DNA from 2 places in the Novosphingobium sp. 9U genome. Region 2 is predicted to be linked to the other one. Evidence: riboswitches for the same ligand, from Rfam matches in the RefSeq annotation. Region 2 holds a riboswitch; the other holds the start of a gene.
The links. Region 2 has a riboswitch for cobalamin ahead of GV044_RS11590 (hypothetical protein). Riboswitches for the same ligand answer to the same signal wherever they lie in the genome.
Positions count from the first base shown of each region.

Region 1: another riboswitch for cobalamin. It lies ahead of GV044_RS05090 (TonB-dependent siderophore receptor); the one in region 2 lies ahead of GV044_RS11590 (hypothetical protein).

Region 1 is NZ_LR732469.1:1,110,916-1,126,212, forward strand. Features, by position in the region: gene GV044_RS05065 (2-oxoglutarate dehydrogenase E1 component) at 1-2,125, opposite strand, end outside; gene sucD (succinate--CoA ligase subunit alpha) at 2,264-3,154, opposite strand; gene mdh (malate dehydrogenase) at 3,261-4,223, opposite strand; gene GV044_RS05080 (hypothetical protein) at 4,420-4,734, opposite strand; gene GV044_RS05085 (cell wall hydrolase) at 4,851-6,005, opposite strand; cobalamin riboswitch at 6,177-6,369, shown strand; gene GV044_RS05090 (TonB-dependent siderophore receptor) at 6,473-8,413, shown strand; gene GV044_RS05095 (ABC transporter substrate-binding protein) at 8,419-9,492, shown strand; gene GV044_RS05100 (iron ABC transporter permease) at 9,489-10,454, shown strand; gene GV044_RS05105 (ABC transporter ATP-binding protein) at 10,451-11,197, shown strand; gene GV044_RS05110 (N-acetylmuramidase domain-containing protein) at 11,296-12,345, shown strand; gene GV044_RS05115 (hypothetical protein) at 12,367-12,561, opposite strand; gene GV044_RS05120 (septal ring lytic transglycosylase RlpA family protein) at 12,624-13,175, opposite strand; gene GV044_RS05125 (M28 family metallopeptidase) at 13,322-14,962, opposite strand.
Region 2 is NZ_LR732469.1:2,469,773-2,485,069, reverse strand. Features, by position in the region: gene paoC (aldehyde oxidoreductase molybdenum-binding subunit PaoC) at 1-479, opposite strand, end outside; gene GV044_RS11610 (xanthine dehydrogenase family protein subunit M) at 476-1,426, opposite strand; gene paoA (aldehyde dehydrogenase iron-sulfur subunit PaoA) at 1,423-2,058, opposite strand; gene GV044_RS11600 (cobyrinate a,c-diamide synthase) at 2,500-3,762, opposite strand; gene cobO (cob(I)yrinic acid a,c-diamide adenosyltransferase) at 3,792-4,403, opposite strand; gene GV044_RS11590 (hypothetical protein) at 4,400-4,987, opposite strand; cobalamin riboswitch at 5,216-5,421, opposite strand; cobalamin riboswitch at 5,537-5,728, shown strand; gene GV044_RS11585 (TonB-dependent receptor) at 5,934-7,856, shown strand; gene GV044_RS11580 (DUF1636 domain-containing protein) at 7,857-8,264, shown strand; gene cobT (nicotinate-nucleotide--dimethylbenzimidazole phosphoribosyltransferase) at 8,261-9,277, shown strand; gene GV044_RS11570 (histidine phosphatase family protein) at 9,274-9,858, shown strand; gene GV044_RS11565 (adenosylcobinamide-GDP ribazoletransferase) at 9,855-10,565, shown strand; gene GV044_RS11560 (aminotransferase class I/II-fold pyridoxal phosphate-dependent enzyme) at 10,571-11,527, shown strand; gene cbiB (adenosylcobinamide-phosphate synthase CbiB) at 11,520-12,455, shown strand; gene GV044_RS11550 (cobyric acid synthase) at 12,443-13,900, shown strand; gene cobU (bifunctional adenosylcobinamide kinase/adenosylcobinamide-phosphate guanylyltransferase) at 13,900-14,406, shown strand; gene GV044_RS11540 (hypothetical protein) at 14,420-14,707, opposite strand; gene GV044_RS11535 (peptidase S14) at 14,841-15,297, opposite strand, start outside.

The sequences.
Region 1 (15,297 bases), 1.4 Mb from region 2:
TCGCGCGCAGCCACTTGGCTTCGGCGGCGGCGACGTACTGGTCGATGATGATCTGCGCCCCGTTGGCGAAGTCACCGAATTGCGCTTCCCACAAGACCAGGGTCTTGGGATCGGCGCTGGCGTAGCCGTACTCGAAGCCGAGCACGCCATATTCGCTGAGCGTTGAGTCCAGGACCTCGAACCGGCCATGGGGCAGCGTGGTGAGCGGCACGTACTTGTGCTCGTCGGTCTGGTCGACCCACACCGCGTGGCGCTGGCTGAAGGTGCCGCGTCCCGAGTCCTGGCCCGAGAGGCGGACCGAGTATCCTTCGGAGACGAGGCTGCCGAACGCCAGGGCTTCCGCGGTCGCCCAGTCGAAGCCGTCGGCAGACTTGAACATCTCGCGCTTGGCATCGAGCACGCGGCCGAGCGTCTTGTGGATCGTCAGATCCTCAGGGACAGTGGTGAGCGTGCGGCCCAGGCTGTCGAACAGCTTGGCGTCGATCCCGGTGTCGACGTTGCGGCGCGAAGTCTCCGGGTCGGCCGGCTTGTTGAAGCCGCTCCATTGCCCGGCAAACCAATCAGCCTCGTTGGCCTTGTAGCTCTTGGCCGCCTCGAACTGCTCTTCCAGATGCTGAACGAACGTCGCTTCGGTCTCGGGCAGGAAGCTGTCGTCGATCACCCCCTCGCGCTTCAGGCGCTCGGCATAGATCGCGCTGACCGGCGGGTGCTGGCGGATCTTGGCGTACATCAGCGGCTGCGTGAAGCTGGGTTCGTCGCCTTCGTTGTGGCCGAAGCGGCGATAGCACCACATGTCGATCACAACATCGCGCCCGAACTTCTGGCGAAAGTCGATCGCCAGCTTGCAGACGAAGGTCACCGCCGCCGGATCGTCACCGTTGACGTGCAGGATCGGCACCTGAATGCCCTTGGCGACATCCGACGGATACGGCGAATTGCGCGCGAACTGCGGACTGGTGGTGAAGCCGATCTGGTTGTTGATGACGAAGTGGATGCAACCGCCGGTGTTGTAACCCTTCACGCCCGAAAGGCCGAAGCATTCCCAGACGATGCCCTGACCGGCAAAGGCGGCGTCGCCGTGGATCAGCACCGGCAGCACTTGCTTGTGCTTCGCGCCAGCTCCGATGTCGTCGCCGATGTCGTCCTGGATGACCTGATAGGCGCGCACCTTGCCCAGCACGATCGGGTCTACCGTCTCGAGGTGCGAAGGATTGGCCATCAGGCTCATGTGAACCTTGACGCCATCGAAGTCGCGATCGGTCGAGGTGCCGAGGTGATACTTGACGTCGCCCGAGCCGCCCACGTCCTCGGGATTGGCGCTGCCGCCGGAGAACTCGTGGAAGATGACCTTGTAGGGCTTGGCCATGACGTTCGCGAGCACGTTCAGGCGGCCGCGGTGAGCCATGCCGTAGACGATCTCGCGCACGCCGAGCTGGCCGCCGTACTTGATCACGGCTTCGAGCGCCGGGATCATGGACTCGCCGCCATCGAGGCCGAAGCGCTTGGTGCCGACGTACTTCTTGCCGAGGAACTTCTCGTACTGCTCGCCGCGGATCACCGCCTGCAGGATCGCCTTCTGGCCTTCCGGCGTGAACTCGATCTGCTTGTTGGGGCCCTCCATGCGATCCTGGAGGAAGCGGCGCTCCTCGGTGTCGCTGAGGTGCATGTACTCCAGGCCGACCTTACCGCAGTAGTTCGCCCGCACGATATCGACGATCTCGCCGACCGTGGCCCACTGCAGGTCTAGGAAGCCGCCGAGAAAGATCTTACGCTTCAGAGCGTCGCCGGTGAACCCATGGTATTCTGGCGTCAGGTCGGCCGGCAGCTCACGGGTGGAGACGCCCAGCGGGTCGAGATCGGCCGCGAGGTGACCGCGCACGCGGTAGGTGCGGATCAGGTTCATCGCGCGCAGCGAGTCCGATGCGGCCTGTTCGATGCGGGCTTCGTCGACCGGTGCGCCGGCAGTCTTGGCCGCCTTCTCGATCTTCGCCTTGAGCGTGGTCGGGTCCAGCGCCTGGGTCAGGTCGTCTTCGTAGTCGCCTCCGACCGGCGGCCAATTGCTCCGCTGCCAGCTGGGACCCGGTTGCGGGTCATCAGGGAAGAAGTCGAACGTTTCGTTGCCCATGGCATAGACCTTATCCGCGCCGGGACGCTGTCCCGGCGCTTGCATCAAGTATTCATGGCCTTGGCACGTTCCCGGGGAGGGAAGCCCATGCGTCGGCTGATGTTCCCGCCCCGACGCTTTGCAGGGCGGGGAACGGGATCAGGCGAGTTCCTTCAGCACGGCCTGAAGGGTCGTACCCAGTTCGGACGGCGAGGGCGAGACGCGGATGCCGGCCTCCTCCATCGCCGCGATCTTGTCTTCCGCGCCGCCTTGGCCGCCCGACACGATCGCGCCGGCGTGGCCCATGCGGCGGCCCGGAGGCGCCGTGCGTCCAGCGATAAAGCCGGCCATCGGCTTTTTGCGGCCGCGCTTCGCCTCGTCCTTGAGGAACTGCGCCGCTTCTTCTTCGGCCGAGCCGCCGATCTCGCCGATCATGATGATCGACTCGGTCTCGTCGTCGGCCAGGAACAGTTCGAGCACGTCGATGAAGTTCGTGCCGTTGACCGGATCGCCGCCGATGCCGACAGCCGTCGTCTGGCCGAGTCCTGCATTCGTCGTCTGGAACACGGCTTCATAGGTAAGCGTGCCCGAGCGCGATACAACGCCCACTGAGCCCTTCGAGAAGATGTTGCCGGGCATGATGCCGATCTTGCACTCGTTCGGCGTCAGCACGCCGGGGCAGTTCGGGCCGATCAGGCGCGACTTGGAACCGGTCAGCGCGCGCTTAACCGGGATCATGTCGAGCACCGGGATACCCTCGGTAATGCAGATGATCAGCTCCATCTGCGCGTCGATCGCTTCCAGGATCGCGTCCGCGGCGCCGGCGGGCGGCACATAGACGCACGAGGCGGTGGCGCCCGTCGCAGCCTTCGCCTCATGAACCGAGTTGAACTGCGGCAGCCCCAGGTGCTCGGTACCGCCACGGCCCGGAGTCACGCCGCCGACCATCTTGGTGCCGTAGGCGAGCGCCGTCTCGGTGTGGAAGCTGCCGGTCTTGCCGGTCATGCCCTGGGTGATGACCTTGGTGTTCTTGTCTACGAGAATGGACATAAGTCGATCCTATCCTTCATCACCCCGGGGAGGCTGGGGCCGCATCCATGATGCATGCGTGAAAATCATGTCGCCCCGCATCAGCGGGGCGACGGTATGCGGGAAATCAGGCCAGGCTCTCGTCGATGCCCTTGCACGCGACCAGCAGTTCCTTGACCGCGTCGATAGAGACCTGCAGGCCTGCCTTGGCCTTGTCGTTCAGTTCGATCTCGATGATCTCTTCCACGCCCTCGGCGCCGATCTTCACCGGCACGCCGACGTAGAGGCCATCCACACCGTACTGGCCTTCGAGGTAAGCGGCGCAAGGCAGGATGCGCTTCTGGTCCAGCAAGAAGCTCTCAGCCATGGCGATCGCCGAGGCGGCGGGAGCGTAGAACGCAGAGCCGGTCTTCAGCAGGCCGACGATCTCGCCGCCGCCGTTCGCGGTGCGCTTGACGATCTCGTCGATGCGCTCCTGCGTCGACTTGCCCATCTTGATGAGGTCGGGAACGGGGATGCCCTTGACGGTCGAGTATTCGACCACCGGCACCATGGTGTCGCCGTGGCCGCCCAGCACGAAGCTGGTGACGTCACGCACCGAGACGCCGAACTCCCAGGCGAGGAAGGTCGAGAAGCGCGCCGAGTCCAGCACGCCGGCCATGCCGACGACCTTGTTGTGCGGGAGCCCCGAGAACTCGCGCAGCGCCCAGACCATCGCGTCCAACGGGTTCGTGATGCAGATCACGAAGGCGTCGGGGGCGTTGGCCTTGATGCCTTCGCCGACGGCCTTCATCACTTTGAGGTTGATGCCGAGCAGGTCGTCGCGGCTCATGCCGGGCTTGCGCGGCACGCCGGCGGTGACGATCACCACGTCGGCGCCGGCGATCGCGGCATAGTCGCTCGAACCGGTGATCTGGGCGTCGAAGCCTTCAACCGGGCCGCACTGCGCAAGATCGAGCGCCTTGCCCTGGGGAACGCCGTCGGCGATGTCGAACAGGACGATGTCGCCCAGTTCCTTTTGCGCGGCGAGGTGAGCCAGGGTGCCGCCGATGTTGCCGGCGCCGATAAGGGCGATCTTCTTGCGAGCCATAGAGCCTGTCAGTCCTCTTCACACGAGCGGGGCAGCGGACGATGTGGCGGCCTGCTATGCCCCGTCGACGGCAGGCTCCGATAAGTTCCGCGCGTGCCTAGGCCTGTGAGGGGGCGATTGCAACCGCCAAAAGGCAAAAACAACCTCCGATCCAGCTGCTTAGATGATAACGGTTCGCAGTAGCAACAAGCGTGGATCAGCGCTCCGCAGCATGGCGCAGCCGGGCCGCGACCCGCTCCGCAAGCCGGCGGTCGAACTGCCGGCACACCGACAACCAGTGCTGCGAAGCGGCCGGATCGCCATGGTCGCGCGCAGCGGCGGCGTAGGCTCCGGCCTGCTCCGCCGCCGCCAGGCCGTGGTCCGCGAAGTGGCGCAAGGCGGAGACCAGCGCGGCGCTGTCGGTAAAGGTGCGCGTGTTGTCGTTGGCAGCGCAGAGCGGTGCCGATCGGCACCGCCACGCCCGTATCTGGCAATTGCCGCGGGTTCGGGCACCGGCAAAGCGGATGGTCATGATCGAAGCGGCCCTTGTGTCGTTATCGCGTGAGCCACGGATAACGGAACGCTCCTAAGCCTTTGATGATAGGCTATGGTTTCAGAGGCGTTGAGGATTGCCGCTCGTCGCGCCGATCAACCGGTCGGGCTCTGGATCCACTGCCCGGAGTTGCGATACTCGTCCTTCACGCCCGTGCCCTCAGGCAAGTTGCTGCCTTGGTAGAGGCCATCGCCGCCACGCTCCTTGAGCTCGCTGGTGTAGGCAGGCGGCGGAGCAGAGGCGGCCGTCGCGGTCAGCCCGCCGGGGTTCGCCACCAGACCGGCGGCGCGCGCGCGCTGCAGACCCTCGTCGTAGGCCTTCTGGATCGCCAGGGGATCGAGCGCTGCGCTGGCGGCAACGGCCACGGAAGAGTCATCATGGCGATGCGGCGCCGGCAGCGGCTCGCCGCCAAGATAGGCATAGCGGAACATGCGCGGCTGCCCGGCTTGCCCGTTGAAGCTGTAGAACCGGTGCGCCCCGATCGTCAGCAGGTAGTGCAGGCTGGGCGCCCAGTACGGGTGGACGGCCACCGTATGATAATGCGTCGCCAGGCCGACCGGTGCGTAGACGTATCCGGCCAGCGCCTGCCGCGCCACGCCGGCCGCGCGTTCCCAGAACAGCCGATTGGGCCGGCGCGCCAGCGAACCGTCGCAGGTGAAAGAGAACTGGCACCCGCTCGACCGCTCGGACCCTTGGTAGACGACACCGCACACCGTCTTGGGATAAGCCGGATGCGCCACACGGTTGAGCACCACTTGCGCGACCGCCTGCTGACCCGCGTCGGCCTCGCTCGCGGCTTCATAGTATATGGCCGCGGTCAGGCACTGTTCGGCGCGGGTGCGGTCGACGCCGCTGTTGTCGATCCGAAGCGATTGCGCGACCGGCGGAGGGACGATGCTGGAGCCCGGTGTGCCTTCCGCGTCCGAATGGATGCCCTCGCCAAGCCCGGGCTCGCGCTTGTCGAGCTCCAGGTAATAGAAGGCCGATCCCGGAAAGCTGTCGCCTGCCCGCTCGAACGGCAGGGGTTCGACAGCGACGCCCTGCGCCGTAGCATCGCCGACCGAAAACGCATCCCAGCTGCCGGGCGCGGCGAAGGCGGGGAGCGCGATCGCGCCTGCCACTGCCAAGGCCAGGCGCGCGCGATAGCGTCCGCGCGCCGCCCTCAGCCGCGCGCCGCCGTGTCCCACGCGCGCCACGAAGTCCCGCGGGCGCAGTTCGTCGAGGCAGATCGGAGCGAGGCGAGAGGTCATGCAGTCCTGGTCAGAGCCATGTCGATCTTGCGCCTACGCGCCCGCGTATGGCTTGGCAGCAGGGGAATGGCGTGCGTCCCGATTCGGTACATCGCTGCCCCATAGCCTTAATCGGTTAAGGACTTGCGTTGTCGATCGCGTGCCCTTGCCAGCGCCGGCGCGGGCGACTAGGGGCGCGCTCACGTCACGGGTTGACCGGGAAACCGGACCCAAGAGGGAATTCGGTGCAAAACCGAAGCTGCGCCCGCAACTGTGACCGGGGAGCCCTTCCTCAACCAAGCCACTGGCGCCTCAGGGTGCTGGGAAGGCGGGGAAGGGCAGCGATCCGGGAGCCAGGAGACCTGCCCGAAAAGACGGTCGTTCCGCATCGGGCGGGTGAACCGGTGCAGCGTGGTGCGTGCTTCCATGAGGGGAAGCGCGGGCCTCTCGCCATGAACGGCGCTTCGTTCAAGGTTGGAGGTTTGCACATGAAGTACCTGTTTTTGCTCACATCGGCGCTCGCGATCGCCACTCCGGCGCTGGCGCAACAGGCCGATACGGACGCCACCAACGAAGCGGGCTTCTACGACCCGACGTTGACCCGCGACCCTGACACCATCACGGTCCTCGCCACCGGCAGCCAGCTTCCGATCGACCGCACCGGTCAGCCGATCAGCGTCATCGGCACGCAAGAGATTGCCTCCATTCAAGGCCCGGACATCACCCGCGTGCTGGAGCGGCTCCCCGGTGTCACCTTCGCCCGCAACGGCGGCCTTGGTTCGACCACCAGCTTGTTCGTGCGCGGCGCCAACTCACAGCAGCTGCTGGTGCTGGTCGACGGCTTGCGCGTGGCGGACGTGGCGGCTCCGGGCGGCGGCTATGACTTCGGCAACCTGACCACCGGCGGCCTCGGCCGCGTCGAGCTGCTGCGCGGTTCCAATTCGGTCGTCTGGGGCTCGGAAGCGATCGGCGGCGTGCTGGCGCTCACCTCGCGTGACCTGAACGGCCTGGAAGCCTCGGCCGAGTACGGCGCGCGCGACACCTTCGACGGCCAGGTCACCGGCGGCGTCTCGGGCGACAACTACGGCGTGACCCTGAACGGCGGCTACCTCACCACCGACGGCCTGAGCCAGGCCGCGAACGGCGCCGAGCGCGACGGGTTTCGCCAGTACCGCGCCGGCGGCCGCGCCCATGTCGAACTGACCCCCGGCCTGACCGCCAGCCTCGTCGGCCGCTACACCCGCGGCAAGCTCGACATCGACGGGTATCCCGCGCCTCTGTTCGAATTCGCGGATACGCCCGAGTACCAGAAGACGCGCGAGATCGGCGGCCGCGCCGGGCTCGCCTGGACTTCCGATGCGCTGGACCTCAACGCCGGCTACCAGGTGTCCGACACCCGCCGCCGCTATTATGACCCGACCTTCGGCGACACCGACTTCAACTCGGAGACGCAAGGGCAGAGCCGCCGCGCGGAACTGGCCGGCACCTATCGCGCCAACCAGGAGCTGCGGCTCGACTTTGGCGCGGACCACGAATGGTCGCGCATCGATACCGTGTCCGCCTTCAGCCCGGCGGCGCGCTACAAGGCCAATCTGTCGAGCGGCCACGCGTTGCTGGGCTGGTACGGCGATCGCTTCACGCTTGCCGGTGGCCTGCGCTACGACGATCACTCGCGCTTCGGTGATCGCTGGACCTTCGGCGCCAACGGCAGCTTTGTCGTGACGGATCAATGGCGTGTGCGTGCCTCTTACGGCGAAGGGTTTAAGGTTCCGACGCTCTATCAACTCTTCTCCGAGTACAGCAATCCCACGACGACCCTGAACCCCGAGAAGAGCCGCAGCTACGACGCCGGGATCGAGTACGGCGACCGCAACGGCGATCTTCATCTCGCGCTCACCGGCTTCCGCCGCGACAGCCGAGATCTGATCGGCTTCACCTCGTGCTCGGGCGCGATCTGCGCCACGCGGCCGTTCGGCTACTACATCAACGTCGGCCGTGCGCGTGCGACCGGCTTCGAGCTCGAACTGGGCGCGCGCGTCAGCGAGACGCTGCGGGCGCAGGCGTCCTACACCTACGTGAAGTCCACCGACCGCACGCCGGGTAGCTTCGACGAGGGCACCGATCTTGCCCGCCGCCCGCGCCATGCGCTGACCGTCTCGACCGACTGGACGCCGGTGAAGTCGGGGCCGCTGAGCGGCTTTGCCCTGGGCGGCGACATCCGCCTGGTGAGCGACAGCTATGACTTTGCGGGCGAGTTCGGCCGTATCAAGGGCTACGTGCTCGGCACCGTGCGCGCGAGCGTGCCCGTGGGCGAGCACCTGGAAGTGTTCGGCCGGGTCGAGAACGTGACCGACGAGAAGTACGAGACGGCAGGCGGCTATGGTACGGCCGGGCGCTCGGGCTTTGTCGGCATCCGGGCAAAGATGTGAGATCGATGACGTTCCTGCCCCGGCTATGCCGGGGCGGAACACCGCTCGCTCGATATGGGGCGAGCGGATTGGCCGCTGTCGTGCTGGCGCTCGGTGGGTGCCAGGACGGCACGGCGCCGCCGGTCATCCGATCGGCGCGTCCGAGCGTGGTGTCGCTCAATCCGTGTAGCGACGCGATCCTGGCGCAAGTGGCTGCTCCCGGACAGCTGCGGGCGGTCTCGCACTACAGCCACGAACCGGGGTCCAGTTCGATGGGTGTGGCTGCGGCGCGGCGCTACCCCGCCGTCTCGGGCTCGGTCGAGGAGATCACCAAGCTGGCGCCTGACCTCGTCGTTGCCGACGTGTTCCTGCCCGCACCGACGGTTCAGGCGCTTCGTGACCTCGGCATTCGGGTGGTCACTATCGGCAGCGTGAACAGCGTGGCTTCCAGCGAGGCGCAAGTGCGGGAGCTGGCCGCCGCTACCGGGAATTCCGAGGCTGGTGAGGGACTTGTTCGCCGGATCGAGCAAGCGCTGAGAAGCGCTGCGCCCTCGAACGGCACGAAGCCGGCATCGGCGCTCGTCTGGGAGAGCGGCGGCATCGTCGCGGGCGACACCACTCTGATTGCCGACCTCATGCGGCGCACGGGCCTCGTCAACGCCGCGGCGGCACGGGGCATGCGCCAGGCGGATTACCTGCCGCTGGAAAGCATGCTGGCCGATCCGCCGGACGTGATCCTCGCCACGGGAACGCGGCAGTCGCAGGAAGATCGGCTTCTCTCGCATCCGGCCTTGGCAGCGCTGACAGGCACGCGCCGCGTGCATTTCGACAGCACTCTGCTGTGGTGTGGAGGGCCGACGATCGTGCGGGCGGCGGGTGAGCTGGCTCGAGTTCGGCGTGAGGTTCAAGCGGGTAAACCGCCGGTGGTGGGGGAGGGCTTCGACAAGCTCAGCCTGGGCGGTGTGGGGGCAATGTCCGCGCAACGCCGCGCCTCAGATAAGCAAGATCAACAAGTTACCTCCCTTATCAAAGAGTTTACCCCAACACCGCCCAGGCTGAGCTTGTCGGAGCCCGCCCGCAACACTCGCGACTTCGCATGACCCGCCGCCTCATCCTTATCCTGGTCCTAGCGCTAATCCTCGCAGTGCCGTTATCCCTGCTCGCCGGGCGCGTATGGATTGACCCGCTCGACCCGCACACCCGCAACGCCACCGTCATCCTGTTCCAGCTCCGCCTTCCGCGTGCCGTGCTCGCGCTGATCGTTGGCGGCGGGCTCGGCACCGCAGGCGCGGCGATGCAGGGTTTTCTGCGCAACCCGCTCGCCGATCCTGGCTTGTTCGGCGTGTCGTCCGGAGCGGCGCTGGGTGCGGTGCTGAGTTTCTGGACGGGCTACGCCGCCTCGGTCTACCTGCTGCCGGTGTTCGCCCTCGTCGGCGCCGGCGGGGCAATGGCGTTGCTCGCCCTCATCGCAGGCCGCGACGGCGGGGTGGCGCTGTTCACGCTGGCCGGGCTGATGATCGCCAGCCTGGCAGGCGCGCTGATGAGCCTGGCGATCAGTCTATCGCCCACGCCCTTCGCCATGAGCGAGATCGTCACCTGGCTGATGGGCGCGCTGGCCGACCGGTCCTGGCGCGAAGTGTGGATCGCCGCGCCGCTGACGCTCGCCGGCATTGCCGTTCTGGCGCTCGCCGCGCGCAGCCTCGATGCGCTCACCCTGGGCGAAGCCGCTGCGCGCTCGCTCGGCGTGGAGCCGCGCCGGCTTCAGGCGGTGATGATCGTCGGCGTGGGGCTGACGGTCGGCGCGAGCGTGGCGGTGGCTGGGATCATCGGCTTCGTCGGCCTGATCGTGCCGCACCTCGTGCGCCCGCTGACCGACCGCCGCCCATCCTCGCTGATGCTCCCGAGCGCCCTGGCCGGCGCGCTGCTGCTGTTGCTGGCGGACGTGCTGTGCCGCATCCTCCCGCTCGCGGGTGGCGAGTTGCGCCTCGGCATCGCGCTCAGCCTGATCGGCGCGCCGTTCTTCCTGCATCTGTTGCTCAAGATGCGGCGGGGCCTGGCATGAACAACAGCCTGGCGCTCGATCAAGTGACGGTGACCGGCCGCCTCGAAGCAGTGACGGCCAAGCTAAACCGCGGCGGCGTGAAAGCGATTTGCGGGCCGAACGGTGCCGGCAAGTCTACGCTGCTGTCGGTGCTCGCCGGGCTGCTGGTGCCGGACAGCGGCTGCGTACGCCTGGGCGGCACGCAGATCGACCGGCTGCCCGCGGCCGAGCGCGCACGCTTGCTCGGCTACCTTCCGCAGGCCCCCGAGGTCGCGTGGGACGTCTCGGTCGAGACCCTGGTTTCGCTCGGCCGGCTGCCTTGGCGCGGGGCTCCGGCGAGCGAGGCGCAAGCGGCGGTCGATGCCGCCATCACCGCCATGGACCTCGACCGTTATCGCGATCGCCCGGTTTCGCGTCTTTCGGGCGGTGAGCGGGCGCGAGCGTTGATGGCGCGTGTACTGGCGACGCGGCCCGATTGGCTGCTGGCCGACGAGCCACTCGCCAACTTGGACCTCGCGCACGCGGCCACGTTGATGCGCCGCTTCCGCGAGCAGGCGGGCGAGGGCAGGGGCGTGGTTCTGGTGCTGCACGATCTGGCGACGGCTATGAACCATGCCGACCGCGTGCTGGTGCTCGATCGTGGCCGTCTTGTCGCCGACGGACCACCGGGCCAGGCGCTCTCCGAAGCCGTGATCCGCGACGTCTGGGGCGTCGAGGCGCGCTGGCTTGGCGAGCCGGGCGCACGGGCGCTCGCGATCGGCTGAGCATTCGTCAGCCGCCACGGGGGTGGCGCAGAATAGACTTTCCTACAACCGGGATCTCACGATACTCTTCCACCTTCCTGAGGGGGAAGGCCACAAGCATGTCAGACGAATTCATCGGCGATCCGACGCCGCTGCGCGATGCCGACTACGAAAAGGCGGCGCGTGACTTGGGCTGTACTGTCGCGGCTGTGCGCGCAGTGGCGCAAGTCGAGAGCGCGGGCGGCGGCTTCCTGGCTGACGGCCGGCCCAAGATCCTGTTCGAGCGGCATATCTTCCACAATCGAACGGGCGGCAGGTACAGCGCCGCGCACTCCGACGTTTCGTGGCCCACGCGCGGCGGGTACCTGGGCGGAGCGCGCGAGTACGAGCGGCTCACCGCGGCATTGAAGCTCGACCGCAAGGCGGCGCTCGAGTCGGCCAGCTGGGGCAAGTTCCAGGTGATGGGGTTCAACTGCTCGAGCGCCGGGCACGCCAAAGTGGAGAGCTTCGTCAAGGCGATGGTCTCGGGCGAGCCGGCGCAGCTGGCCGGGTTCGTCGCGTTCATCAAGACCTGCAAGCTGGACGACGAGCTGATCCGGCGTGACTGGGCCGGCTTTGCGCGCGGATACAACGGCGCTTCCTACGCCGCGAACGCCTACGACCGGAAGATGGCGGACGCTTATGCGCTGTTCGCCAGCGGCGGCGCGCGGACCGAGAACCCGATGCCGCTGCTCAAGATCGGCGACACCGGGCAGGACGTCATGCACCTCCAGGAACTGCTGGGGCAGGTGCCCGACGGCGACTTCGGGCCGGGCACCAAGTCCAAGGTCATGGCGGCGCAGAAGAAGGCGGGCATGTACGCGGACGGCATCGTCGGGCGGCAGACCTGGGAGCTGCTGCTCTCTGCACCGGCGGCCAAGCCTGCCGATAAGCACGCTGCAAAGCCGGGCAAGTCACCTGCGGTAACGCCTGCCGAGCGCAGCCGCCCGCCGCTGCGTCAAGGTAATAAGGGCGAGGACGTAAAGCTGCTGCAGATCCTGCTCAAGCTGGAGCCGGATGGCGAGTTCGGACCCGGAACCAAGGCCGCGGTGGCCGCCTTCCAGAAGTCGCGCAGGCTCACGCCCGATGGCGTGGTGAGCGCCGGCACCTGGAAGGCGCTGCTGGCCTGAGACCCGGCGCCGGCGCGTGCGTCAGGTCACCTGGCCGCGCTTGAGCGGGTTGTCGCCCTTAGGCATGTCGTCGGTGGGGGACTGTTCGGGCACGCTCGCGGTTGCCTCGTCCAGATGGCGGTCGAACACCAGCGATCCGGTCTTCTTGTCGATCTGGTCGCGGCGAAACGGGATCTCGGCGCCGATCGAGGGCTTTTGCTGGTCGGTCTGGCTCATGGTTCTCTCCTCGTGTTTCCACATCCAACACACGAGCTCGAGCGGGAGTTCCGGCCTGCGCGTCAGAGCGCGCCGACGCCTGAGACGAACCGATCGCGCAGGGCCTGCAGCACCCGCGGCGGCAGCGGATCGAGCGCGCGGGCCGGTTTGCCCTTGCGCAGAGCGGCGCGGTCGGCCTGCGAGGGATCGGCGACGCGCACCCGCACCGCCGCCTGCCCCTTGGCCCGCATGCCGAGAAGTTCGGCTGCTCCGCGCGACAAGTCCAAGATGCGCCCGCGCGCCACGAACGGTCCGCGGTCGTTGACGCGCACCAGGATGCGACGTCCAGTGTCGAGCGAGGTCACTTCGACATAGCTGGGCAGGGGCAGGGTGGTGTGGGCCCCCGTGATCCAGGCGGGCCGGAACTTCTCGCCGTTTGCTACGCGGTTGCCGCTTTCGCTGCCGTACCATGAGGCATAGCCGAGCATGTCGTAGCCCGGCTGCGCCGCGGGCGTGTAGGTCGTGCCGCGCACCTTGTAAGGCGCGCCGATGCGAACCGGGGTGTCACTGACGGGGCGGTAGTGACCGCCGCAGGCGGAGAGGGCGAGGGCGGTCAGGATGGCGAGGGTGCGCAGTGCCCCTCCACCACCAGCCTGCGGCTGGCGCTCCCCCTCCGCGATACTAGCTGGGGGAGGATCAAGCGAGTGCCTATCCAAATCCTCCCCGAGCCCGCTCGGGGTGGGGGACCGCTCGCGCAGCGAGTGGTGGAGGGGCAGGACCCTCACCGCCGCACGCCGGCACTCCGGTCCCGCACCGCCTTGAACTCTGACCCTGCCTTCCACTCGGGCCAGCCGGTCGAGTTCGACAGCTCCTGCGCCATGGTCCCGACCAGCTCGATGTCCTGCACCGCGCCGGCGAGGTTCCAGCTGGCGTCCCAGGCGTCGCAAGCCTGGTGGTAGCACTGGCCGGTGTAGCGATCGATCCACGCCTGCCCCGCCGCCCGGCCGCCTTGCTTGAGGTCGGAGGCGCCGGCGATGCCCATCTGCAGCAGCACCGGCACGCCGCGCTTGGCAAAGGAGAAGTGGTCCGCACGGTAGAACAGCCCGCGCTCGGGCAGGCTCTCGGGCGTGACGGTGCGCCCTTGTGCCTTGGCGATGCGCGCCATGTCGTCTTCCAGCGTGTCCTGACCCTGGCCGACCAGCACCACGTCGTTCGCCGCGCCCGCCGTCTGCAGGATGTCGATGGCGAGGTTGGCGACCGTCTTTTCCATCGGATAGATCGGATTAGCGGCATAGAACTCGCTGCCGAGCAGCCCGCGCTCTTCCGCCGTCCAGAACGCGAAGACGACGCTGCGATCCGGCGCGGGCCCGGCCTTCAGGGCGCGGGCGATCTCCAGCAAGCCGCCGATGCCGAGCGCGTCGTCGTTGGCGCCGGCCCGGTACACGCGGCCTTGCGCATCGGGCGCGCCCTTGCCGTAAGCGTCCCAATGCGCGCCGAGCGAGACTACTTCGTCGGCCCGCTTGGCGCCGGGGATACGCCCGAGCACGTTGTGGCTGGCGATCTCTTCGTGGGTGACGGGCACGTCAGCGCTGAAGGTGACGCCCTTGAGTTCGACCGGCCGGAAGTCGGCGCGGCCTGCGGCCTTGCGCAGCGTCGTCAGGTCGAGCCCGGCGCGCGTGAACAGCGCCTGCGCCGCGCCGCCCTCGATCCAGCCTTGCAGGCGCAGGCTGGTCAGGTCCTCGGGCTTGCGGACGATGTCGTAGTTCTCACCGCGCGGGCTGGTTACGACGTTCCAGCCATAGCCGGCACCGGGCGTGTCGTGGACGATCAGCGCGCCGATCGCGCCGCGGCGGGCGGCTTCCTCGAACTTGTAGGTCCAGCGGCCGTAGTAGGTCATCGTCCGCCCGCCGAACTTGCCGGCGACGGCGTCGCCCGGCGTGGCGGCGAAGTCGGGGTCGTTGATCAGGATGACCGCGACCTTGCCTTTCAGGTCCTGGCCCTTGAAGTCGTCCCACTGGCGCTCAGGCGCAGAGACTCCGTAGCCGACGAAGACCAGCGGTGCCTTGTCGATCCGCGCGGCATCGTCAGGGCGCAGGGTGGAGACATAGATTTCCTTGCCAGGCGTGACCGGCGTGCCGCCGAAGCGCATCGTCCCCTGGCCCAACGTGGTGTGCAGCAGCGGCACGGTCTGCAGCCACTGGCCGTCGGGTCCGCCGGGCTCCAGCCCCGCCTCTTGCATGCGCGCGATCAGGTAGCCGATCGTGCGCTCCTCGCCCTTGGTGCCGGGCGCGCGGCCTTCGAACGCATCGGATGCGAGCGTCTTCACATCGCGCGTGATGCGCGCAGGATCGACGGTGACCTTGGCGTGTGCGGGCAGGGAGGTGGCAAGAAGGGCGGCGGCGAGAAGCAACTTGTGGTTCATGGGGTCATCCTAGCTGCGTGTGGGATGGCAGGACAACCTTGCTTACCTCGTCCCAGAGCGATTGCTGCTCGGAAGGCGGAGGCGATGTCGTCCAATTGGCCGATGCCGGGTCGGCGGCAAGTAAAGCCGCGCGATCGCTGGAGCCCTTGACAGGCTTGCGCTTTTGGCATGGAAGGGATCGCGCCCGATTGGTCCGTACAGGTCCAGCTCGCACTGGCTCAGCCGCAAACAAGCGGCCTCAATCCACACCGCTAGGGCTCAGCTTGTGGAAGCGCACCAACCAAGACCGCAGGTCACCTGAGTACTTACGAGTCGCTACGAGCGCACCTCAACCA
Region 2 (15,297 bases):
CCCTCCTTGCTGTCACCGCCGGTCAGCGGCGCCGTCTTCAGAAGCTCGTCCAGGTTGAAGCGTCCATTGATGCGCTCGTAATCGACGCGCACCAGCGCAGCAGCGGCACGCGCCTGTTCGAAGGTCTCGGCCACGACGACCGCGATGGCCTGGTGATAATGGTCCACCTCCGGTCCGCCCAGAAGCTTGGCGGTGTTCCGGTCGCCCTTGCCCAGCGGACCGGCCTCCTGCGCGGTGACGATGGTGACGACGCCGGGCGCACGGCGGGCCTCGTCGAGGTTGAGCGCCTTGATCCGGCCCTTGCCGACAGCGGAGCCGACGACGTAGCCGTAGGCGACCTTGGGCACCTCACGGTGATGCTCGTAGGCATATGTCGCTTGGCCGCTCGTCTTCAGAGGGCCGTCGATGCGCTCGTGCGCCTGGCCGACCACCTTCAGGCGGTCGATGGGGTTGGTCTCTGCGGGTGTTTCGAACTTCATGCGGCCCTCGCCTGTGTCATGATGCCCGCCAGCGTTCTTTCGACGAGTGGGACCTTGAATGCATTGTCGTGAGTGGGCTTGGCGCCCGCGAGCAACGCACCCGCAACGGCCTTTGCGCCCTGCGGCATCACCGCGTCGGCAGCCTCAACCCGCCAGGGTTTGTGGGCCACGCCGCCGAGCGCCACGCGCCCCGTGCCGTCGCTCTGGATCACCGCGGCCACCGATACGAGCGCGAACGCATAGGACGCGCGATCGCGGACTTTCTCGTACACCTGCTTACCGCCGATCGGCTTGGGCAAGGTGACGGCGGTGATGAGCTCGCCAAGCGTCAACGCAGTCTCGATGTGGGGCGTGTCGCCCGGCAGACGGTGAAAATCTGCGATAGGGATCGCACGGGTCGTGCCCTGCGGGTTCACTGTCTCGACCACCGCATCGAGCGCACGCATCGCCACCGCCATGTCGGAGGGGTGCGTCGCGATACACGCATCGCTCGAGCCGACGATCGCCAGCTGGCGCGAGTATCCGCCCAGCGCTCCACATCCCGAACCTGGCTTGCGCTTGTTGCACGGCATGTTGGGGTCATAGAAGTAAGGACAGCGCGTGCGTTGCAGCAGGTTGCCCGCCGTTGTAGCCTTGTTGCGCAACTGGCCGCTCGCCCCGGCGACGGTGGCGCGGGTCAGCAGCGGGTAGTCGCGGCGGACGCGCTGGTCGGCGGCCATGTCGGTGTTGGTCACCAGCGCACCGATGCGCAAGCCGCCATCAGGGGTCGCCTCGATCTTGTCGAAGCCCAGGTCCTGCACGTCGATCAGGTGCGTCGGCGCCTCGATCTCGATCTTCATCAGGTCGAGCAGGTTGGTGCCGCCCGCAAGGAACTTGGCGCCCGGCTTGGCCGCAGCGCGCGCGGCCGCGACCGGTTCCTTCGCGCGTTCGTATGTGAAAGCCTTCATGCCTTGGCTCCTGCGACCTCGGCCATGGCCTCGGCGATGTTCGAGTAAGCGCCGCACCGGCAGATGTTGCCGCTCATCCGTTCGCGCATTTCCATGTTGGTGGCTTGGGGCGCCTGCGACAGGTCAGCCTGAACTTGGCTGGGCACACCGCGCTTGATCTCGTCGAGAACGCCAACGGCCGAGCAGATCTGGCCGGGCGTGCAGTAGCCGCACTGAAAGCCGTCATGCTTAACGAAGGCCGCCTGCATCGGGTGCAGGTTGTCCGGAGTGCCGAGTCCCTCGATCGTGGTGACCTCGTCGCCTTCGTGCTGCAGTGCCAGGCTGAGGCAGGAGTTGATACGCCGATCGTTGACGATCACCGTGCAGGCACCACACTGGCCATGATCGCAGCCTTTCTTGGTGCCGGTCAGATGCAGATGCTCGCGAAGAGCATCCAGCAGAGTAGTGCGCGGGTCGAGTTTCAGCGTCTTCGTGGCGCCGTTGATCCGCAAGGACACTTGCGCGACCGGCACTTGCCCGCGCGGTGCGGCTGGCGGGGCCGCGATCGCCGGAGTGGACGCGACGACTGCCCCCGCTGCGCCGACCGCGAGTACGCCCCGCCGCGAAGTTTCTAAATCAGGAAGGGCGGGCATCAGATGCTCCTTGGGCAGCCGCGACGAGGTCGCGTTGGTAGACAAACTCAGACGACACCATGAAGTGTCAGGAATACTGATCGACGGAGCCTTGAGCTTGGCTCACTGCTTGCTCGAAACAAGGTATGCCCTTCGGGGCATCCCTTTAACACATGGTACGGCCAGGCCTCGACCAACCCCAGCCGCGCGCGAACATCAGGCGCAAGCTTCCCTACAGCTGCGAGATGGGCACTAGGTAGGTGACGAGACCCGCGGCGACAAACTCGCCATCTTGGAGAGCAGGTTAGGCAAGCCTCATGCTGCAATGCAAGATGAAAAAATGCGTGACAGCGGGATGAGTTCCGCCAGCTGCGATGCTGGCGGCTGCTGCGGGAGCGGATACCCATGCGTGAAGTCATGCTGCATGCACCTCTCGCGGCAAGCGACGGGTTCGAGGTGTTGCTAGCGGCCGAAGATCTGCGCCACAGCTCGGGGTGCCGACGGAAAGTAGAAGTGCATGTACGTGGCCGTCAGCCCGCCACGCCGGAAGATCGCCTCGCCAAGACGACCGTCCGGCCGCTCTGCCTGCCAAGTGCCGGCGAGCGTGGTTTCCAGTTTTGAATAGTGGAAGGTGTGCCCGCGCAAGGTGCCTGAAGGCAGGGTCGCTTGCTGCAGGCCGAGCGCGGCCAGGCGCGGCTGCATCGTTGCCGTGCCCGGCAGGAGTCCTGCCAGCGCAGCACGTTGGCCGCGACCATCATCAAGCTCGTCGAGGATGTAGAGCAGACCTCCACACTCGGCCAGGATCGGCTTGCCGGCATGGTGATGCGCTTGGATGGAGGCGATCATCTGGCGGTTAGCGGAAAGCGCCGCGAGATGCAGCTCGGGATAGCCGCCGGGCAGCCACACCGCATCGCAATCCGGCAGAGCGACGTCGCGCAAGGGCGAGAAGAACCGCGGTTGGCCACCCATGCTGCGCAGACATGCGAGGTTGGCCGGGTAGATGAAGCCGAATGCCTCGTCACGCGCGATGGCGATGCGCGTGCCTTGCAGAAGTTGTGGCAGGAGCTCGGTCGGATCGGGCGGGTCGAAGCGCACCGGCGGCGGCGTCCAGCTTGCATCGGGCGAAAGCGCCGCGGCGGCCTTGGTAATCCGTGCATCGATGTCGCCGATCTCGCTCGCCTGAACCAAGCCGAGGTGACGCTCGGGTAGCGCGACGTCGGGCTCACGCGTTAAGGCCCCGAGCCATTGCACGCCGGGTGCCAGGCTGCCCTCCAGCATGGCCGCGTGTCCAGCGCTGCCGACGCGGTTGGCGAGCACCGCCGCTACGTTCAGTTCGGGGCGGTAAGTCGCCAGGCCCTGCACCAGCGCTCCGAACGTCTGCGCCATGGCCGACGCATCGATGATGGCGAGCACCGGCAAGCCGAAGCGGATGGCGAGATCGGCGGCGGACGGCTCACCGTCAAACAGGCCCATCACGCCCTCGACCAGGATCAGGTCGGCTTCCACAGCCGCTTCGTGCAGCAGCCGGCGGCACTCCGCCTCGCCCACCATGAACAAGTCCAGCTGGTAGACGGGCGCCCCGCTCGCCTGTTCCAGGATCATCGGGTCGAGGAAGTCCGGCCCGCACTTGAACACGCGCACCCGGCGCCCAGCGTCGCGGTGAAGCCGGGCCAGCGCAGCCGTGACCGTCGTCTTGCCCTGCCCCGATGCCGGTGCAGAGATCATGAAGGCAGGGCATTGCACGGGCGCGAGGGTCACATGTCGATCCCGACCTGCGCCTTTACGCCATCCCGGAAGGCATGCTTTTCGTCACGGATCGCGCTGACGGTGTCGGCAAGTGCGATCAGCTCCTCGTGCGCCGCGCGGCCGGTGATGACGACGTGCTGCATGGCCGGTCGGTTCCTGATCGGCGGCAGCACTTCGTCGAGCGAGAGGTAGCGGTAGTTGATGAGGTAGGTCAGTTCGTCCAGCACCACCAGCGACACCGCGGGGTCGGCCAGCGCCAGCTTGGCCTTCTCCCACCCGGCCTGGGCCGTGGCGATGTCGCGGCGCAGGTCCTGTGTCTCCCAGGTAAAGCCCTCACCGCAGTTCTCCCAGGTGACGCCGGGCTGACGCGAAAGGAACGCGCGCTCGCCGACGTCCTGCTTGCCCTTTATGAACTGGAACACCGCCGCGGTGCGCCCGTAGCCGAGCGAGCGCGCGACCATGCCGAACGCACTCGACGACTTGCCCTTGCCGTTACCTGTAAGGACCAGCACAAGGCCCTTGTCGACTTTGGCCGCGGCGATGCGGGCGTCGACCACCTTCTTGTGCTTGGCGGTGCGCTCCTTGTGGCGGCGTTCTTCGTTGGTGAGGCTGTCGTTCACTTGGCGCGCGCTCGGCGCAGTTCGGGACGCGCGGTCAGCAGCGCAACATAGGCCGCGGCACCGACGCCAGACCACAGCAGCGTCGCGAGCAGCGTCCCGGGGAAGTACTTCTGCAAGCGAGGCAGGAACTCAGCCACGCTCGGGTCGGCGAAGCGGCCGCCCAGGAAGTAGAAACCGCCGCTGGAGAACAGGTTCGAGACAAACGTGGCTAGCAGCAGCAGCACCGCAGCGGGCAGCAGCGCAGACAGACGCTCGCCGAACTTGTCCGCGACGAAGCGACCGGCGAACCACATCACGCCGTAGGCCGGCAGGAGCATCCAGTAGGCGGGCGTGAAGCAGAAGCCGGAGCCGCCCATGACGTAGATCTTCCAAACGTCGATCGCAAAGCCGAGCAGGAACAGGGCGCCGAACGCCGTCGGCCGACGTACGAGGTAGCCCAGCACGAAGAAGCTGGCGAGGCTGGTGTCGGGCAGGTGCACCACGTGGCTCAAGGAATGGGTGCGCGTGATCAGCATGACGGCCGCGAGTGCGGCAAAAGTTGCGAGCTCGAAGCGTGGTGAGGCAAGTGCGAGAGATCGGTTCATGAGGGCTGTTCTTCCAAAGCTTGGACGTTGGATGGCGGCGAGAGCCCGAGGGCCGCGCCGTTCGCGTGAGAAGGGAGCACGGACAAAGCACAGCTTCGCCGCGAGGCTGGTCAGCGCTTGATCATGACTTCATGGCTCCCCTTCGACGCGACACACGAATGTCGTCCGCCAAGGGTCCTGCCCGCATAGATGCGAGCCCCTCGTCCGCCCGGTGCATCCCGCCCGCGCAGAGGAACGACGGCATCGGGCCGGTTTCCTGACTTTCCGGATCAAACGCGCTAGTCGCCGCCTTCTCGGGGAAGAGCCCCCAATGGCATTGTGGCGATGCGCTCACCAGTTACAGTTGCGGGAGCAGTGCCGGCTTGGGCGCCTTTCGACGCCGGCCCGGACTTCCCGATTAAGCTCTCTCGAGCACCCGATACATTCGCGGGGATAAGCCAAGTCTTGGCGCATCGCAAGCGGCCAACCGCCCCTCCCCCGCTCGACACCAGCGGATCTTAGTTCATGGACGTACAGTTCCACCCCTTGCGCTTCTCGCATCGCCACAGTAGGGGCCGCGCCGCGACAGGTTCCCCGCGAGGGGATCAAAAGGGAACTCGGGTGAAAGCCCCGGGCTGCCCCTGCAACTGTAAGCGGCGAGCCGTCCGGCCATTACGCCATTGGGACCATCAGTCCTGAGAAGGCGGCCGGAACGGCGCTGACCCGCAAGCCAGGAGACCTGCCTGACGCAGTCGTTCTTCATCCGGGCAGGGTGCACCGGGTGTTCGAGGTCCCTTGCTTCACCGCAAGGGTCATCCCTCGCGCAACGACAGCAACCGCCTTGCCGGGTGATCCCGCGCAAGGGGGAGTCATGTCGTGCCCTGCTTGGCGCAGGGGTTCTGCGCGCATGCCCCTCTTGCAACGGCCGACCGGCGGGCACGACGCCGTTTGCAAGAAGGGGATTCCCTTGATCCGTTCTACTTCCCTGGCCGCTGTCTCGGTCCTCTCCGCCCTCTTCGCCACCCCTGCCCACGCCGACGAAGCGCCCGACGAAAGCATCGTCGTCACCGCCTTTCGTGCGCCCGTCACGCAGGATCGCAACTCCGCCAGCGTCACCGTGCTGGACGAGCAGGCAATCGTGCATGCGCAGCCCATCGCCGTCAGCGACATCCTGCTACGCACCCCCGGCATCAGCCTTTCGCGCAATGGCGGCTACGGTACTGCGACTTCGCTGCGCATTCGCGGCGCCGACGCGGGCCAGACCGTCATGGTGATCGACGGCATGCGCCTGGCCGACCCCTCCTCCACCGCTGGGGGCTACGCTTGCTCGAACCTGATGCTCGACGACATCGAGCGGATTGAGATCCTGCGCGGGCCGCAATCGATCCTTTGGAGTAGCGACGCGATCGGCGGCGTGGTCAACGTCTCGACCCGCAAGCCCGAGAAGCCTCTCGAAGGCAGCATGGCGGCCGAGGCCGGCACGCACCAGACCGTCTCTGCTCGCGCCGGCATCGGCGGCACCAGCGAAACGATCGACTGGCGCATCGCTGGCTCCACCTTCACTACCGACGGCATCTCGGCTCGCGCCAATGGCACTGAGGACGACGGCTACACCCGCCAGGCGGCCAGCGGCACGGCCACGGTCAAGCTTGCGCCAGGCGTGTCGCTCGACCTGCGCGGCTACTGGGCGGATGCGAAGAACGAGTTCGACGGCACCAGCGGAGACTCACGCGCCTATGGCACTACCGAGGAGTGGTCGGGCTATGCGGGGCTGAACTTTGCCCTGCTCGACGGCAAGCTGGTGAACCGCATCGCGGCGCTGCAGACCGAGACCTACCGCCAGAACTTCGATCCCGCGCGCCGCATTCGCCAGATCAACTTCGACGCTCACGGCCGCATTCGGCGTTTCGAGTACCAGGGCACCTACCACGCTGCAGACATGCTCGACCTGGTGTTCGGCGCCGAGCGGGAGGAGCAGCGGATGACCACCGCTTCGCCGTCGAACACGCTGACGCCCTATGATCTGGTGCCGACGAAGGCGAACACCAACAGTGTCTACGGCCAGGTGCGCCTCACGCCCCTCACCGGCCTGACGCTCAACGCCGGCGCCCGCTACGACGACCAGTCACGGTTCGGCGGCAACACCGTGTTCAGCGCCGGCGCCGCCTACACTCCGGATCAGGGCGCGACAATCCTGCGCGCCAGCTACGACGAGGGCTACAAGGCGCCGTCCCTCTATCAGCTCTTCAGCATCTACGGCAAGGCCGGGCTGCAGCCGGAGAAGGCGAAGGGCTGGGAAGTCGGCGCGGAGCACCGCTTCGGCGAGATCTTCCATGCGTCCGCTGCGTGGTTCCAGCGCGACACCGACAACCTGATCGACTTCGCCAACTGTCCGACGCGCGGCCCGTTGCCGGCGCAGTGCTTCATACCGGGCACCACGACCACGCGCTTCGGGTACTATGCCAACGTCAAGCAGGCGCGCGCCCGCGGATTGGAACTGACCGGCTCGGCGCACTGGAACGTGCTGTTCGTCGAAGGCAACTATAGCTGGATTAAGGCCGAGGACCGTAGCGACAATGCCGCCTTCTACGGCCGCCAGCTCGCTCGCGTGCCGCGTCACCTGGCCAACGTGGAAGGCGGGTTCGAACTGCCGGCAGGCCTGCGCGCCAGCATCGCGGCGCGTTACTCCGGCAAGAGCTTCAACAGCGCCAGCACCACCGAGGTACTGGACGACTATTGGCTGATCGACTTGCGCGCGCAATGGCGCGTGGCCGAGGCGCTGACCTTCCAGGCACGCGTCGAGAACCTCGCCGACAAGGATTACCAGACGACCAGCGGCTACGGCTCGCTAGGCCGCACCGTCTACTTCGGCCTGAGGAGCCGATTCTAGATGCTGGAGCCGGTCAAACAGGGAGCAGCGGTGGTGGTCTGCTCCACCTGCCGCTTCTCCGCCGAAGCGCGCGACGACGAGAGCGGGCAGCGCGGCGGCGCGCTGCTCGCCGAGGCGATGCGCGCCGTGCAGCTTGAGGAGCCCGAGCTGGCGAGCGTAGCGGTGCAGGAAATGCCCTGCCTGTTCTCCTGCAAGCGCCACTGCTCGGTCCACATCCGCGCGCCGGGCAAAGTCGGCTACGTGCTGGGCGATTTCACGCCCGATCGCGAGGCAGCCCACGCGATCCTCACCTATGCGCTGCGCCATGCTGCCAGCGAAGAAGGCGTGGTCCGCTATGCCGACTGGCCCGCCGGCGTAAAGGGCCACTTCATCGTGCGCACGCCTCCTGAAGGGTATCTGTGCACATGATCTCCTTCGCGCACCGCTCTGCGTTCCTCGACGCCGTGACCCATCTGCCCGGCGCCTCGGAGCATGCGATCCGCGCCGCACGGGCACGGCAGGCGGAACTCACCAAGCCCGCCGGTTCGCTCGGCCGGCTGGAAGAGATCGCAGTGTTCATGGCAGGTTGGCAGGACAACCCACGTCCGCAACTCGGGTGCGTACGCGCAGCCATCTTCGCCGGAAACCACGGCGTGGCGGCGCGCGGCGTGAGCGCCTTTCCTGCCGAAGTCACGGCGCAGATGGTCGCCAACTTCGAGACCGGCGGCGCCGCGATCAACGTGCTCGCGCAGTGCGCAAGTGCGGAGCTGACGGTCGTTCCCCTCGATCTCGACTGCCCGACCGGCGATATCTCCAGGGATCCGGCGATGAGCGAGGCCGAGTGCCTCGACGCCCTCAACGCGGGCGCGGCCGTGGTCGCCCCGGACACGCAGCTGCTCTTGGTCGGCGAGATGGGCATTGGCAACACGACACCCGCGGCGGCACTCTGCGCGGCGGCCTTCGGCGGCACCGGAGCGCAATGGTGCGGCACCGGCACTGGCGTGGACGGCGCCGGGCTGGTGCGCAAGATCGACGCCGTAGAACAAGCGCTGGCGCTCCACCTGCCGCACTGCTGCGACCCATTCGAGACCTTGCGCCGGCTGGGCGGTCGCGAGATCGCGGCGATGGCCGGCGCCATGCTTGCCGCGCGGCTGCAGCGCGTTCCGGTGCTGCTCGACGGCTTCATCGCCTGCGCCGCCATCGCACCGATTGCTGCGCAGCATCCGCAGTTCACGCGTCACTGCCTTGCGGCGCATTGCTCCGCCGAGGCAGCGCACCAGTTGCTGCTCGATTGCCTCGGCCTCGAGCCGCTGCTGCGCCTCGATATGCGGTTGGGGGAAGGAAGCGGAGCCGCGTTGGCCGTGCCGCTGGTGCGTGCAGCAATGGCGACGCACGACCGCATGGCGACCTTCGCCGAAGCCGCCGTGGCGAGAGCCCAGTGACTGACAAGGTGGTGAGCGGGCGCGTCGTCCATCTCCTGCGTCACGGTCCGCCGACCCAAACCGGGTTGCTGCTCGGCCATACCGACGAGCCGGCGGTGACGGACGACTGCCCGCGCATGCTCCAACTCGCGCGCACCCTGCCACTGAGCGGCATCGCCACCTCGGACCTCGTTCGCGCCTCGGCGCAAGCGGCCAGCCTTGCGCGGCACCTGAACCTGCCGCTCAGCCTCGATGCACGATGGCGTGAGCTGAACTTCGGTACTTGGGACGGTCAGGCGCCGGCAAGCGTCGATCCCGAGGCTCTCAGGTCATTCTGGAACGATCCGGAGGGGCAAGCTCCGCCCGGGGGGGAACGCTGGTCGGAGCTGCGGGCACGCGTCTCCGCCGCCTTGACCATGCTGCGCAACCAAACCCTCGTCGTCACCCACGCTGGCGTGATGCGCGCGGCTCTCTCAGCGCTGACCGGTCTGGATCATCGAGCCGTTTGGGCGATCGACCTGCCTTACCGTGCACTGCTGAGCGTGCGCATCTGGCCCGAGGGCGCGGGGCAAGTCGTCGGTCTGCGCGGAGAGGATGTGTGAGGTCGCTCATCCTCGCCTTCCAATTCATGACGCGAGTGCCCTTGCCACAAGTCGCAGCCGAACCGCGCCACCTTGCTGCAGCGATCCGCTGGTTTCCCCTGGTCGGCCTCTTCGTCGGTACGTTCGTAGCCGGCGCGGCCTGGCTCGGCCTTCAGCGTGACACCTGGGTAGGGGCACTCCTCGCCCTGCTGGCATGGGTGGGGATCACCGGAGCGCTGCATCTCGACGGCTTGGGCGATGTTGCCGATGCCGCGGGCGCCGGCCATGGTGACCCGCGCCGGATTTCCGCAGTACTGGCTGACCCGCACATCGGCAGCTTCGGCGTGACGGCGATCGCCTTGCAGCTGATTGCCAAACTCGTCCTGTTGCATGCGGCGCTGTGCGGATCGCTGCTCCCGATCGTGTTCGTCCCCGCAATTGCCCGGATCGGTCCGCTGCTTTGGACACTGGTTCTGCCGCCGCTGCATCAAGGCCTGGGCAGCACGTTTGATGCGGGAGCGACCTGGACTGCCACCGCGGCCTGGCTCCTGACCTTCGGCGCCGCGAGCGTCGCCTTGGCACCGGCGCTGCTCTTCGCCTTACCAGCCTTTGCGCTGTGGGGCTGGTGGCTGCGGCTACGCATCGGCGGGATTTCGGGCGACGGACACGGCGCCGGCATCGAGGTGATCGAAACCATGCTGCTCGGTGCGCTGGTGCTCGCGGCGTGAGCGGCATGCACACCCATCACGGCGGGCGCCTGGCGGACGCGAGGGTGCGCTTCGGTGGCGAGGCTTGCGACTGGCTCGACCTCTCGGTCGGCATCAACCCAGAGGCCTGGGCACCTCCGTCGCCCCCGGAAGTGGACTGGCGCGCCCTGCCCGACCCGGCCGCTCTCGCCGAACTGGAGCGAGCTGCGGCGCAGTACTTCGGCGTGCCCCTGCACCTGTGCCTTGCAGTCCCAGGCAGCGAGGCGGGACTGCGGGCGCTCGGACAGGTGCTGCGCTTGCCAGGCGAGCATCTACCGCTGTGCTACGGCACGCACATCGAAGCCTTCGCGGCGACGCCGGAGCGTGGCGGTGCAAGCGTGCTCGTCATCGGCAACCCCAACAACCCCGATGGAGCGCTTACTTCGCGCGAGGCGATGTTGGAGGCGCTTGCACGGCAGGAGGCAGGCGGCGGCTGGCTGGTCGTCGACGAGGCTTTCGTCGACTGCGCACGCGAATGGAGCGTCGCCGATCTGGTAGCGGACAACCGCCGCCTGATCGTCACCCGCTCTTTCGGCAAGTTCTTCGGCCTTGCCGGCGTGCGCCTCGGCTTCGTCCTTGCTCCCACGGTCCTCCTTGCACGGTTGCGCCAGCTGTTCGGCGAATGGCCGGTCTGCGCCGCTGCCCTGAGCTTCGGCATCGCTGCCTACAACGACGTGCGCTGGATCGCGCGAACCCGCGCTGCGCTGCCCGCCGCCGCACGCGATCTCGACGCATTGCTGCTGGAGCATGGGCTCCAGCCAAGCGGCGCCTGTCCGCTGTTCCGGCTTGTCGAGGCGCCCGACGCGCATGGGCTATTCACCGATTTGGCAGGTCGGCACATCTTGACCCGTCCATTCGCCAACCACCCTCACCTTCTGCGTTTTGGTCTTCCGCCGAACCCTCAAGCCCTCGCCAGGCTCGGCATGGCGCTCGCGCGTGGTTGAGCCCGTCGCCTTTGTTGCCCTGGCGGTCGACGCCACGATCGGATGGCCGAACTGGCTCTACCGACGAGCCGGTCACCCCGTCGGCACCTTTGCGCGGATGATCGGATGGTGCGAGACGCGCTGGAATAAACCCCGCACCAGCCAGGCACTTCGCAAGCTGCTGGGTGTGGCGACGCTGGCAATCCTCGTCGCGGTCAGTGCGGGAACTGCGGCTCTGCTGGAGAGCGCGCTCCGCTATTTCGCCGGCCCATGGGGTTGGCTGCCCGTCGCGCTCGCAGCCTGGCCGGCGCTGGCGCAGCGCAGCCTCCTCGAGCATTACCGACCCATCGAAGTCGCGCTGGGAAGCGGTGACCTGCCGGCGGCGCGGCGCGCGGTCGGCATGATCGTGGGCCGCGATACGGCTCGGCTCGATGAGCCGGCCATAGCCCGCGCCGCGATCGAGAGCCTGGCGGAGAGTTTCTGTGATGGTGTGATCGCACCCTTATTCTGGCTTGTGGTACTCGGCCTCCCGGGCGTCTGGGCCTACAAGGCCATCAACACCGCCGACAGCCTCGTCGGCCATCCGGAAGAGCCACTGCGCGCGTTCGGTTGGGCAAGTGCACGCTTGGACGACCTTGCCAACCTCGTGCCCGCTCGGCTCTCCGCCGCGCTGATCTGCATGGCTGGTGGCGGTGGCTGGCGCGTGCTCTGGCGCGACCACGCGAAGCATGCCTCACCCAATGCCGGCTGGCCGGAAGCTGCCATGGCAGGAGTACTGAACGCGCGTCTGGCGGGTCCGATCCGCTACGACGGCATGCTGGTTGCCAAGCCGTGGATCGGCGATGGCGGCGAGGCAAATCTGGCGACAATGCAACAAGCGCGCCGCGTGTTCGTCCGCGCATGCGGGCTAGCCTGGATCGCGACGGGAGGTGTCGAGTGGCTGCTGTGATGCTGCAGGGAACAGGGTCGGACGTCGGCAAATCGGTGCTGGTCGCAGGACTGTGCCGCGCGCTGGCCAATTGGGGCCTGCGGGTGCTGCCGTTCAAGCCGCAGAACATGTCGAACAATGCGGCGGTCACCGTCGATGGCGGCGAGATCGGCCGCGCGCAGGCACTGCAGGCGCTCGCCGCCAGGGCCGAGCCGCATACCGACATGAACCCGGTGCTGCTCAAGCCCCAGGCGGACCGCACCTCGCAACTGATCGTCCACGGCCAGGTGCGCGGCACGCTGGGCTCCTCCAACTTTCGTGAGGGGCGCCGCAGCCTTTTGCCCGATGTGCTGCAAAGCTGGGAGCGACTGCGGGCACGATGCGACATCGTCGTCGTCGAAGGCGCGGGCTCCCCGGCCGAGATCAACTTGCGAGAGGGGGACATCGCCAACATGGGCTTTGCCCGCGCTGCCCGGGTGCCGGTCGTGCTGGTCGGCGACATCGACCGCGGCGGCGTCATCGCCTCGCTCGTCGGCACGCGCGCCGTCATTGAGCCCGAAGACGCAGCGATGATCCAAGGCTTCATCGTCAACAAGTTCCGCGGCGACCCCGCCCTCTTCGCCGACGGGTATTCCGCGATCGAGCAGCGCACCGGGTGGCGTGGCTTCGGCCTCGTGCCCTGGCTTCCTTGCGTGGCTCGCCTGCCGAGCGAGGACGCCGTCGTGCTGGAGCGAAATGCTCAGCGCAGCGAAGGCCGGGTCCTGGTGGCCTGCCCCATGCTGCCGCGCATTGCCAACTTCGATGACCTGGATCCGCTCAAGGCAGAGCCCGACGTCGATCTGGTCATGGTGCCGCCAGGCCGGCCCATCCCCGCCGATGCCGCGCTGATCGTCCTGCCAGGCTCCAAGGCGACAATCGCGGACATGCGCTTCCTGCGCTCGCAAGGATGGGACATCGACATCGCGTCGCACCATCGACGCGGCGGCATGATCCTGGGCATTTGCGCCGGGTACCAGATGCTGGGGCGCACGATCAGCGATCCGCTCGGCATCGAAGGTGCGCCAAGCGGCACCGCGGGCCTCGGCCTGCTGGAGGGAGAGACCGTGCTGGGCGAACGCAAGACCCTACGCCGGGTGAGCGGAACTGCTCTGGATCACCCATTCGAGGGGTACGAGATGCACATGGGCTCGACTGCGGTGCCTGCCGGCGCGCAAGCCTTTGCCTTCTTGGAAGAAGACCGACCGGACGGCTCGATCTCTCCCGACGGGAACGTCATGGGCACGTACTGTCATGGCCTGCTCGCGTCTGGCGCGCTGAGGCGAGCGCTGCTGGAACGGATCGGCGCCGCGAGCGACGCAGCGGACCATCACCATATCGTCGACACAGCGCTCGATGAACTGGCACGCGACCTGGAAGCCTGCCTCGACATCGACGCGCTGATCGCACTTGCGGGCAAGGCGGATTGATGCGGACGCTGTTCGTCGTCGGCGGAGCGCGCTCGGGCAAGAGCCGCTATGCGCAACAGCGCGTCGAGGCGCAGCCCGGCAGACTCGCCTTCATCGCGACGGCCGAGGCGCACGACGCCGAAATGACCGACCGTATCGCACGCCACCGCGCCGATCGGGGATCGCGCTGGAGCACCTACGAGGCTCCGCTCGAGCTGTCCGATGCTCTCGATCGGGCGAGCCGCGAGGCCGACGCCATCCTGATCGACTGCATGACGTTGTGGCTGTCGAACCTGATGCTGGCCGAACGCGATGTCGCCGCTTCCACGGAGGGCTTTGTGACGGCGATGGACCGGTGTTTGGTACCGTTAGCGATCGTCTCGAACGAAGTCGGGGGCGGTATCGTGCCGATGAACGAGTTGGCGCGCCGCTATCGCGATGAGGCCGGATGGCTCAACCAACGGCTCGCCGCAGCCGCGCATGAAGCCGTTCTTGTTGCGGCAGGTTTGCCGCTGACGCTGAAATGAGGTTGGCGGCTCGTCAGCCGGCCGCAAGAGACGGAGTGGCAACCCTCTCGGATGCGCTCGAACGAGCATGACGTCTCGTCCTCCGATCCCGGCTCGGCGCTACGATCGAGACGACCGATGCGCTCGGGGCCGCCTGCCCCATCTTCTCCAGCAGGCGCCGCTCTGCAAGTTCGCGATGGCGAGCCAGAGCCATGCAGATCGGCCCGGTATCGCCGTGCGTGTGCCAAAAGCCCGAAACGTCCGCCAGAAGCACGCGCAGTTCCTCGGCAGCGTCCCGATCGGCGTCTGTGACGGCGTGCATACTCTCCAGCTCCTTCAGGTCTTTGCCGGTACAACTTAGCTGCCGCCCGATGGTTCCTGATCACCAAAGCTTAATCGGCTGATTACCTTGGGGAATTAATCCATATCAGCGAGACGCAGGTCGCCCCTACGGCTTAGATGATGCCCGCGATCAGGCCACGTTCCAGAGCCTCGCGAGCTTCCACGTACCAGTTGGAAGGAGCCTTCTGCAGCACTTCATCCATGGCGACTTGCGAACCCCGGATGAGGTTTTCGAACCCCTCGTTCTGGATCGCGATGGACTCGTTGATCTCGTTGAGCGTCGCTTGCAGACTGGCGATGCAGGTGGTCAGCGGCCCTTCGACGTGCACTTGGGAGTTCATCTTGCGCTCGTGGATCATCACCCGGGTGCCCCGCGTCAGGTAGCGGTTCTCACGCGTGAAGAAGCTCATGAAGGTGGTGCCGGCGGAGTAGACTGCCGCCTTGCCCAGGAACACGAAGCGGCGCTCGGGCGTGACCTCGCTGTGGAAGCGTACGTCTTCGCCCATGATGCGCGCAACCTCGGGATCTCCGCCCAGTGTCGTAAGCTCCACCACGATCAATCCGGAAGTC